DNA from 3 places in the Nesterenkonia flava genome. Region 3 is predicted to be linked to each of the others. Evidence: riboswitches for the same ligand, from Rfam matches in the RefSeq annotation. Region 3 holds a riboswitch; each other region holds the start of a gene.
What was found. Region 3 has a riboswitch for S-adenosylmethionine ahead of RH857_RS10620 (acyl-CoA dehydrogenase family protein). Riboswitches for the same ligand answer to the same signal wherever they lie in the genome.
Positions count from the first base shown of each region.

Region 1 (3,266 bases), on a different contig from region 3:
ACGTGCGCGAGCGACTGCCCGTGCCCGTGCTGGTGGACAACGACGTCAACACCATGGCCCTGGGTGAGCACACCATGGTCCACCCGGAGGTGGATCACATGATGTTCGTGAAGATCGCCACAGGCATCGGTTCGGGCATCATCAGCGACGGCCACCTCCAGCACGGCGCTCAAGGAGCCGCCGGAGACCTGGGGCACATCGCAGTACCCGGGGGCGATGATGCCCCGTGCACCTGCGGCAACAGCGGCTGCCTCGAGGCGGTTGCCTCAGGTCCGGCGATCGCCGCACGACTGCGCACATCAGGCCTGGACGTGCCCGACCACGCGGCGCTGCTGGAGCTCGTGCGCGACGGTGAGCCCGAGGCCGTGCGGGCCGTGCGGCAGGCCGGGCGGGACGTCGGCTCCGTGCTGGCCGGCTGCGTCAACCTGCTCAACCCCTCCGTCATCGTCATCGGGGGCGTGGTGGCCACGGCCGGGGAGCACCTGCTGGCGGGCATCCGGGAGACCGTCTACTCCCGCTCCCTGCCGCTCGCCACTCAGCACCTGCGGATCGTGGGTACGCAGACCAGCGGCCGAGCGGGCGTGCTGGGCGCCGCCGCGATGGTGACCCATCACATGCTGGCCGCTCCGCAGGTGAACGCTCTGCTGAGTTAATACGCCGTGTGACACAACGCCGACGCGTGCCGACGGCGTTGGTATATGTTCAGGGAAACGACCGTTTCCAGGAGCATACGCGTGAACACTGTGCTGAACGTATTTGATCTAGTCCCGCGATCAGCCGGCCAGAGACCGGAGGAGGCGATGGCCGCCAGCCTGGAGCTGGCGCGCCGGGCCGAGGACTACGGGTACCACCGCCTGTGGTTCGGCGAGCATCACCTCAATCCCGGGGTAATGGGCTACTCCCCCGCGCTCGTGATGGCCCTGGCCGGAAGTGTGACCACTCGCCTCCGCGTAGGCTCCGGAGCCGTACTGGCCGGAGCCCGCAGCGCGCTGAGCATCGCAGAGGAGTTCTCCCTGCTTCAGGCTGCCCTGCCTGGTCGGATTGATCTGGGCCTGGGGCGCAGTCCGGTGCGACGTCCGCCCCACGGCAAGAGGCCCTCTGCAGGGTCCGCCTCCGCGCACACCCCGCGAGGCAGGCCTCCGACACAGCCGCTTACCCATGCGGCCCGAGACCGCATCAGCACGGAGGGACTACTACTTCCCGCGGCGCCGGACCTGAGTCACCTGCTTGCTTCCGAGCGCTACGCCGCAACGGCCGAGCTGCTTGCCCCGCCCGCGGATAGCCCTCCCTACGCTGAGTTCATTGACCAGGTCCGCAGTTTCTTAGACCACACGGCGCAGGTCAGCGGCTCGCCTCTGCCCGATGCCACCCAGGACACGGACGGCACGCCGCAAGTCTGGGTGCTGGGCAGCTCTGCCGGCGAATCGGCGGAGGCGGCCGGAAGGAGGGGTCTGCGTTTCGGTGCCAACTATCACGTGGCCCCCTCGAACGCCCTCGACGCCGTCGAGCACTACCGCTCCCACTTTGTTCCGCACGAGCACCTGGAGCGCCCCACCGTGATGGTCTCAGCAGAGGTGCTCGTGGCGGATTCTCACACCGAGGCCGAGCGCCTGGCTCACGGCTACGACACATGGGTGCACAGCATCCGCAGCGGCGAAGGCGCCATCCCCTATCCCCGCCCCGGTGAGGCTGCAGCCCTCACCGGGGACCAGCGCCGCCTGGTGGAGGACCGCGTACGGACCAGGTTCGTGGGCACGCCCGGAGAGGTCATCGAGCACCTGCGGGTTCTCCAGCGCGCCACGAGCGCCGATGAACTGCTCATCAGCACCATCACCCACGACCCTGCGGCGCGACTGCGCTCCTATGAGCTGCTGGCCGAGTCATGGGATGCAAAGGCCCCGCGTACATAAACCGAAATATTTATTTTATGTTCACGCCAACGGTGTTAGCGTGACAGTGTCACGAGTTCCGGTGGAAAGCCCTGGCTGGCCGGACAGCAACCCTCTTTCACAGTGGGGTGCTCCAGGTGATGACAAGGCTCCTGCGCACGCAGGAGCAAGTGTGAACACTACGGAGGCCACAATGAGCAGCACATCACTGTCAGACGCCGCCGACGGCGGCTTTCATCTGGGCATCAGCCTGCGGGACACCGGCTGGCATCCCGGTTCCTGGTTCAGGATTGCCGACACGGCGGAGATCTTCACCGCGGAGTACTGGGGCCAGCTCGCCGTGGTCGCAGAACGCGGAGAGGCCGACTTCGTCACCTTTGAGGATTCCTTGGGACTGCACCGCAGGGGTCGGCTCGATACCTCGCTAGTGGCCTCCTGGCTGGGAGCCCGCACCGAACGCATCGGGCTGATTCCCACTCTGACAACTACCCATACCGAGCCGTTTCACGTCTCCAAGAACCTGGCGACCCTCGATCACATCAGCACCGGCCGCGGCGGATGGCAGGTCGAGGTCTCGATCACCGATGTTGAGGCCCAGCTGGTAGGGCGAGGCCACCCCGATCCGCAGCTCCATCCTGAAGGCTCCGCTTCCCGGGCCGCGGCACTCTTTGCCGAATCGGAGGAGGTGGTCGACGTCGTCCGCCGCTTGTGGGACTCCTGGGAGGACGACGCTGAGATCCGCGACGTCTCCTCCGGCCGCTTCATTGACCGCGAGAAGCTGCACTACATCAACTACGAAGGCAGCCGTTTCTCGGTCAAGGCTCCCTCCATCACACCGCGCCCGCCGCAGGGACAGCTTCCCGTGGCCTACAAGGGACAGAGCGAACCGGTGATCAAAGCAGCGGCCACCAGTGCAGACATCCTGTTCCTCCAGCCCGGTTCCCCCGGACGAGCACAACAGCTTCTCGAGGAGGTCCGCACAGTTGAGGCACTCTTCGCCCGAAGGCTTCCCCCGCTGAAGGTCTATGCCGATCTGCCCGTGCTTCTGGAGGACTCGCTGCCGCAGGCCCGAGGGCGCTGGGAGACTCTGGAGAGTCTCGCCGAGTCCGCAGGCGACTTCGATGACGGCGCTCTCGTCACTGACCCGGCAGGCGCTGTGGAGGCCATCAGCACCTACCGGAATCTTGGCTTCAACGGCGTGCGGCTAAAACCCGCCGAGCACCAGGAAGACGTGGCGGCCATCTCTGAGCTTCTGCTTCCGGCCCTGCGCAGCGCCGGCGTTCTGGCAGCCGCTCCGGAAACGCCCCTCACCCTGCGGCAGCGGCTGGGGCTGAACCAGGCCGTCAACCGCTACGCCCCGGCCCTGGCAGGAGGCCA
Region 1 is NZ_JAVKGT010000006.1:69,932-73,197, reverse strand. Features, by position in the region: gene RH857_RS03570 (ROK family protein) at 1-653, shown strand, start outside; gene RH857_RS03565 (LLM class flavin-dependent oxidoreductase) at 699-1,910, shown strand; SAM riboswitch class IV at 1,958-2,068, shown strand; gene RH857_RS03560 (LLM class flavin-dependent oxidoreductase) at 2,083-3,266, shown strand, end outside.
Region 1: it holds a riboswitch for S-adenosylmethionine, as region 3 does, so the genes downstream of both, RH857_RS03560 (LLM class flavin-dependent oxidoreductase) here and RH857_RS10620 (acyl-CoA dehydrogenase family protein) in region 3, are expected to answer to the same signal.

Region 2 (3,266 bases), on a different contig from region 3:
CCGCCTGCCCGGCGCTTGCTCCGCCGTCGACCTCGAACGCCAGCACCGATCCCACACCCTTGGGCAGGTACCTCTGCGCGCGCTCGTGCCAGGGGCTGGAGGCCAGTCCGGGGTAGGAGACTGAGATGACGGCGTCGTGGGCCTCGAGGAACTCGGCGACCTTCTGAGCGTTGAAGACATGGCGTTCAACTCGCAGTGAGAGCGTCTCCAGGCCGAGGTTGATCTCGAAGGCGTTGTGCGGGGAGAGCGAGGGGCCTACATCGCGCAGCAGCTGCACGCGTGCTTTGAGGATGTAGGAGAGGTTCACGCCGAAAGCGCCACCCTCACCCAGGTCGTGGCCGAAGACGAGCCCGTGATAGCTCTCATCCGGCTGGTTGAAGCCGGGGAAGCGCTCCGGGTAGGCGGTGTAGTCGAAGCGGCCGGAGTCCACGATGACCCCGGCGATCGCGGTGCCGTGGCCCCCGAGAAACTTGGTCGCCGAGTGCACGACGACGTCGGCACCGTGCTCGATGGGACGCAGCAGGTACGGGGTGGGCAGCGTGTTGTCCACGATCAGGGGTGCCCCGTATTCGCGGGCGATGGCCGAGACATTCTCGAAGTCCAGGACATCCCCACGGGGGTTGGCCACACTCTCGGCGAAGAACGCCTTGGTGTTCTCGCGGATCGCGGCCCGCCAGGACTCTGGACTGTCGGGGTCCTCGACGAAGCTGACCTGCACACCCAGCTTGGGAAGGGTGTGCTTGAAGAGGTTCTGGGTGCCGCCATAGAGCGAGGGGGAGGCCACGATGTGGTCCCCGGCCTCGGCCACGTTGAGGATCGCCAGGGTCGTGGCAGCCTGCCCCGAGCCCACGGCCAGAGCCCCGACGCCGCCCTCCAGCGCGGCAATCTTGTTCTCCACCGCCTCGACGGTGGGGTTTCCGATGCGGCTGTAGATCGGCGCCACCTCCTGCAGCCCGAAGCGCTTGGCGGCGGCGTCGGTGTCCGGAAAGACGAACGAGGTGGTCTGCTGGATCGGCAGGGCGCGGGCGCCGCTGACCGGATCCGGGGCGACGCCGGCGTGAATCTGCTGCGTCTCAAACTGCCAGGCGGGGGTGGAATCGCTCATGGATGCTCCTTGGGGTGTCTGTGGTCGCCGTCTCGTTTCACCGGTGACGACGCCGATGCTATGCCTTCGGAGGGGATTCCGGTAGAGGGGCGTAATGTTCATACATACGACTGGCATTCGACGGGGAAGGGGAAGAAGCCCTGATGTTGGGGTGAATAAATCGCGTGCATGCCGTAATATGTTCACAGCGATCACGAGTACCGGTTCACTTAAGGCTCTGGCTGACCGGTCGGCAACCCTTCCGCGGTGATGGGGTGCCCCAGATGACGATCCGGCCGCAGGCAGACCGCCTGAGGGCAAGCACGGCTCACAAAGGAGCGCAGCATGTCTGCGACAGCACACCCCAGACCCTCCAGCCACTCACGGCAGGAGCCTTCCTGTTTCAGCACCCGGCAGATCCATCACGGACAGGGATCGCGCGCCGGTGCCGCGGACTCCACAGCGACCCCGGCGGTGGGCGTAGTGCCCCCGGTGCACCTGGCGGCCGCCTATGAATTCACCAGTCTGCGTGACGCTAGAGAAGCCTTTGCTCAGCGGGAGCCGGGATTCACCTACGCACGTACCGGAAGCCCCACCGTGGCTCTCCTGGAGCAGCGCCTCGCAGCCCTGGAGGGTGGTACCGGCGCCGTGGCCACCGCCTCGGGGCAAGCCGCGATCGCGCTGACGCTTCTGGCTCTGGCGGGGCGCTCGGGGCAGAGCGCAGACGGCCTGCCCCATCCAGGGGTGCCCGCCGGGCACGTGGTGGCCTCCTCCCGGATCTACGGCGGAACCGCGGATCTGCTCAACGACTCGCTGGCCGAAGCGGGTATCACCGTCACCTGGGCGGACCCGCACGCCCCGGACGAATGGGAGCGCGCGGTGGATGGGCGCACACGGGCGCTGCTGGTGGAGTCCATCGGCAACCCGCACGGCGACCTTCCGGATCTGGCGGCGCTCGCCGGCCTCGCCCGCCGCGGCGGCATACCGCTCGTGGTGGACAACACCCTGGCAACGCCGTACCTCTTCCGGCCGGGAGAGCACGGAGCGGACTTCGTGGTGCACTCCACCACCAAGTACCTCACCGGCAACGGCACAGCTCTGGGCGGGGCGGTGGTGGACACCGGGCGATTCCGTCCCGAGGCTGACCCTGCCCGCTGGCCCCAGTTCACCGCCGGACTGCCGCGATTCGGCGGGGTGCCGCTGACCCAGCGCTACGGTGACGGGGCGGTGCTACACCTGATTCGCGCCAAGTATCTGCACGACCTGGGACCCTGCGCCGCTCCCTGGAATGCCCAGCAGACCCTCGAGGGGATCGAGACACTGGATGTGAGGATGGATCGCCACTGTCGAGTAGCCGAAGAGCTAGCTCGACGCCTGCAGGACCATCCGGGTGTGGCGCGAGTCCGGCACCCCAGCCTGCCGCAGGACCCCAATGCCGCAGTGGCGGCTCGCGACTTCCCCCGAGGCACCGGCGCGGTGCTGTCCTTTGAACTCGCCGCCGGCCCCTCAGAGGTGGAGCGCTTCATCGATTCTCTGCAGCTCATCAAACTGGCCGCGAACATCGGTGACAGCCGCACCATGGTCGCCCATCCGGCGTCGATGACCCACTGCAGGCTCTCCGAAGCGCTGCGTGAGGCCGGCGCCATCACTGAACAGACCATCCGCCTCTCCGTGGGGCGCGAGGACGTAGAGGACCTGTGGCGCGACCTCCGCCAGGCCTTCGACCGCGCCGGACTGACCGAAACGCAGAACCACCATCTGACCACGCAGGACGGCGCCGCAGAGGCACTGAAAGAGGTGAGCCGCTGATGACGCTGATTCCTGAGACCCCCACCCGCTCCGTCCCGGCTGCGCCGCGGCCGTCGATGCGGCTCCGGCCGGGCTTCGCCACCGAAGCCGTGCATGCCGGTCAGGACCCTGATCCGCTCACCGGCGCGGTCATTCCTCCGATCTACCAGACCTCGACCTTCACTCAGCACGGTGTCGAGACGCTGAAGAACGGGTACGAGTACTCCCGCGGCGGCAACCCCACCCGCAACGGCTTCGAAGCGCAGTTGGCCGCCCTGGAGGGCGGAGGAGCCGCGTTCGCCTTTGCCTCGGGAATCGCCGCCGAGGATGCCTTCCTGCGTGCGGTCCTGCGTCCGGGAGACACGGTGATTGCTGCGGCGGAGACCTACGGCGG
Region 2 is NZ_JAVKGT010000006.1:57,769-61,034, forward strand. Features, by position in the region: gene RH857_RS03515 (bifunctional o-acetylhomoserine/o-acetylserine sulfhydrylase) at 1-1,105, opposite strand, end outside; SAM riboswitch class IV at 1,295-1,414, shown strand; gene RH857_RS03520 (O-acetylhomoserine aminocarboxypropyltransferase/cysteine synthase family protein) at 1,430-2,893, shown strand; gene RH857_RS03525 (cystathionine gamma-synthase) at 2,893-3,266, shown strand, end outside.
Region 2: it holds a riboswitch for S-adenosylmethionine, as region 3 does, so the genes downstream of both, RH857_RS03520 (O-acetylhomoserine aminocarboxypropyltransferase/cysteine synthase family protein) here and RH857_RS10620 (acyl-CoA dehydrogenase family protein) in region 3, are expected to answer to the same signal.

Region 3 (3,266 bases):
CACGCCCTCGTAGATGACCTGGGTGGCGCCGGCGGCCAGGGGACCGTACATCTCATAGGTGTGGGCGGTGACCCAGGCGAGGTCGGCGGTGCACCAGTGGACGTCGTCGTCGCGCTGGGCCGGATCCGGGTGGGCGAAGAGCCGCAGGTAGCTGAACAGTGCACCGGTGAGGTAGCCGCCGGTGGTGTGGACCAGGCCCTTGGGCTTGCCGGTGGTGCCCGAGGTGTACATGATGAACAGCTCGTTCTCCGCGTCGAAGAACTGCGGCTCGTGTACCGGTGAGGCGGTGTCCACCACCTCGTGCCACCACACGTCGCGGCCCAGGCCGTCGCCGGTGAGGTCGGTGTCGGTCCAGTTGATCTCGCTGCCGGTGCGGCGCAGCACCAGCACGTGCTCCACCGTGCCGCCGGCGTCCACGGTCAGCCCGGCCACGGCGGCATCAGCATTGGCCTTGACCGGCACGGCGGCACCGCGGCGGTACTGACCATCGGTGGTGACCAGCAGCTTGGCTCCGGTGTCCTCCACCCGGAACCGCAGCGCCTCGGCGGAGAACCCGCCGAAGACCAGCTGATGGACCGCACCGATCCGGGCGCAGGCCAGGGTGATGACAATGGTCTCCACGAGCACCGGCAGGTAGATGACCACCCGGTCACCGTGCCCCACGCCTAGCGATTCCAGCGCATTGGCGGCCCGATTAACCCGCTCCTGCAGGTCCGCATAGGTGACGTCCACCCGGTCTCCGGGCTCTCCTTCGAAGTGCAGGGCCACCTTCTGACCGCGCCCGGCGGCTACGTGGCGGTCCACGCAGTTCACCGCGGCGTTGAGCCGCCCGCCCTCGAACCAGCGCATGTCCGGGCCCCGGCGGGCCTGGCGGCTGGGCGGGGTCCAGGAGTGGGTGGTCTCCCACGGGGTCTCCCAGTCCAGCAGGGTCGCAGCCCGCGCCCAGAAGTCCAGGCGAGCGTCGTCGTCGTGCTTCTCGGGTTCTGGCCAGGCGTGCACATCGGCGTACAGCGGATCAATCCGCTCCACGGCGGCCTGCTGCATCTGATCGTTCGCGGCATAGCGCAGGGTGGCGCCAGGGTGGTCGGGGGTGCTGCTCAATGTTCTCCCATCGTTTCTGGCGGTAGCACCTTGTCACCGGCGTGGGATTCCACGGGTGAAGGTTGCTGCGGTGTCAAAGAGCCAGATCTCTCGACCGCTCGGGATGGTGGATCGCCTCAACAGTACGACGACGTCTCTTGCCTCATCAAACAGCGCCCGGCGAACTCTGCGATAGATGACGCTGAATGACAGCTCAATGTTCACGATTTGGTTCACTGCGGCGGATGGAGGCTACAGTGTGAACAGCTTTGACCATCCAGAGCGACTGAGAGACCTGGCTCGAAGACGTCGCAGCAACCCCCTCTTTGAGGGTCGGTGCTAACGCCAGGAACGATGGAGGAATACAGAATGTCTCTTCCCCTGCCCGCCCACCGTTCCCTGCCCGTTCCGCAGGCGCTCGCCGAGGCGATCAGCGCCGCCGGCGAGGGCGCACTGGCCCGCGAGCTGAACCGGACGCTTCCCACCGAGGAGATCCGCCGCCTGGCCGCCGAGGGCATCGGCCGCCTGCGCGTACCGGAGTCCCTCGGCGGGCTGGGCCTGAACTGGGTGCAGACCACCGAGGTGCTCGTGGAGCTGGCCGCTCAGGACAGCAACATCCCCCAGGCCATCCGCGGCCACCTGGCCATCCAGGAGGATGCGCTGTGGAACGGCGAGGGCCACGACGGTGCCCGCCGGTGGCTCGAGCGGCTGGGCCGCGGCGAACTGGCCGGCAACGGCTGGACCGAACCGGGCAAAGGTGCCTTCCACCGCTCCGGCACCGTGGTCTCCCAGACCGAGCAGGGCCCGGTGGTCAACGGCGTGAAGTACTACACCACCGGGTCGATCTTCGCCGACTGGCTGGACATCACCGCCCGCGATGAGGAGGGCAACGAACTCGGCGTGCTCGTCGCCCGCGAGCAGCCCGGGGTCACCATCAGCGACGACTGGAACGGCATGGGTCAGCGCACCACCGCCTCCGGTTCCATGGTGCTGAAGGACGCCGAGGTCGCCGAGTATGAGCTGCGGCTGCTCAGCGACCGGTTCCCCTACCAGACGGCGCTCTACCAGCACGTGCTGCTCATCGTGCTGGCCGGCATCGCCGAGGCTGCCGCACGCGACATCGCCGCCGCCCTGTCCACCCGCAGCCGCACCTACACCCACGCCAACACCGCGACCCCCAGCACCGACCCGCAGCTGCTCCAGGCCGTGGGGGAGGTCGACGCCGTCGCGCATCTGGCCCGGGCCCAGGTCCTGGAGACCGCACGTCTGCTCGACGCCGCCTTCGCCACCCGTGAGGCCGGCGACCAGACCCAGTTGGCGGCCGCGAACGAGATCGAGCTCGCCACCGGTCGCGCCCAGGTGGCCCTCCACAAGCCCATCCTGGAGGCCACCGCGCGGATCTTCGACGCGCTGGGCGCCTCCGGCACCGACCGCTCCAAGGGGCTGGACCGGCACTGGCGCAACGCCCGCACCGTGACCAGCCACAACCCCTGGGTCTACAAGGCCCGCATTGCCGGGGACTATCGCGTCAACGGCACCGAACCCGTGCGGCTGTGGAGCGTCGGCGAGCCCGACACCACCACGGCCTGAGAAGGAGTCCTCCATGACTGAGACAGCACAGCCTGAGACCACCCAGACCGAGACAGCACAGCCCGGCACAGCCCAGCCCGGCACTGCACCGACCGAGACAGCAGCAGCCGGCACTCCGCGCTCGCACTGGGACGACGCCGGCGTCGCTACCGCCCAGGAGCTTGCGCATTGGAGCGCGATCGCTGAGCAGGTGGCCGAGACCCTTGCGGCCGACGCCATCGAGCGCGACCGCGCCAACCAGACCCCACACACCGAGGCCAAGCTCCTTAAGGACTCCGGCCTGGTGACCCTCCTGGTGCCTCAGGAGTTCGGCGGAGGAGGTGGCCACTGGTCCACCGCACTGACGGTGGTGCGCATCCTGGCCCGCGCAGACGCCTCGATCGCCCAGCTGCTGGCCTACCACTACGTCAACGAGGGCAATATTGTCTTCACCATCACCGACCCGGCCGAACGTGAACGGTGGTTCCGCGCCACGGTGCAGGGCCAGTGGATTTGGGGCGACTCGGTCAACCCCACCGACCCCGACCTGACCCTGGTGCCAGAGGGCGAGGGCTGGGTGCTCAACGGCAAGAAGCGCTACTCCACCGGCTCCGCCG
Region 3 is NZ_JAVKGT010000029.1:13,590-16,855, reverse strand. Features, by position in the region: gene RH857_RS10625 (acetate--CoA ligase) at 1-1,101, opposite strand, end outside; SAM riboswitch class I at 1,106-1,211, opposite strand; SAM riboswitch class I at 1,351-1,441, shown strand; gene RH857_RS10620 (acyl-CoA dehydrogenase family protein) at 1,450-2,670, shown strand; gene RH857_RS10615 (acyl-CoA dehydrogenase family protein) at 2,684-3,266, shown strand, end outside.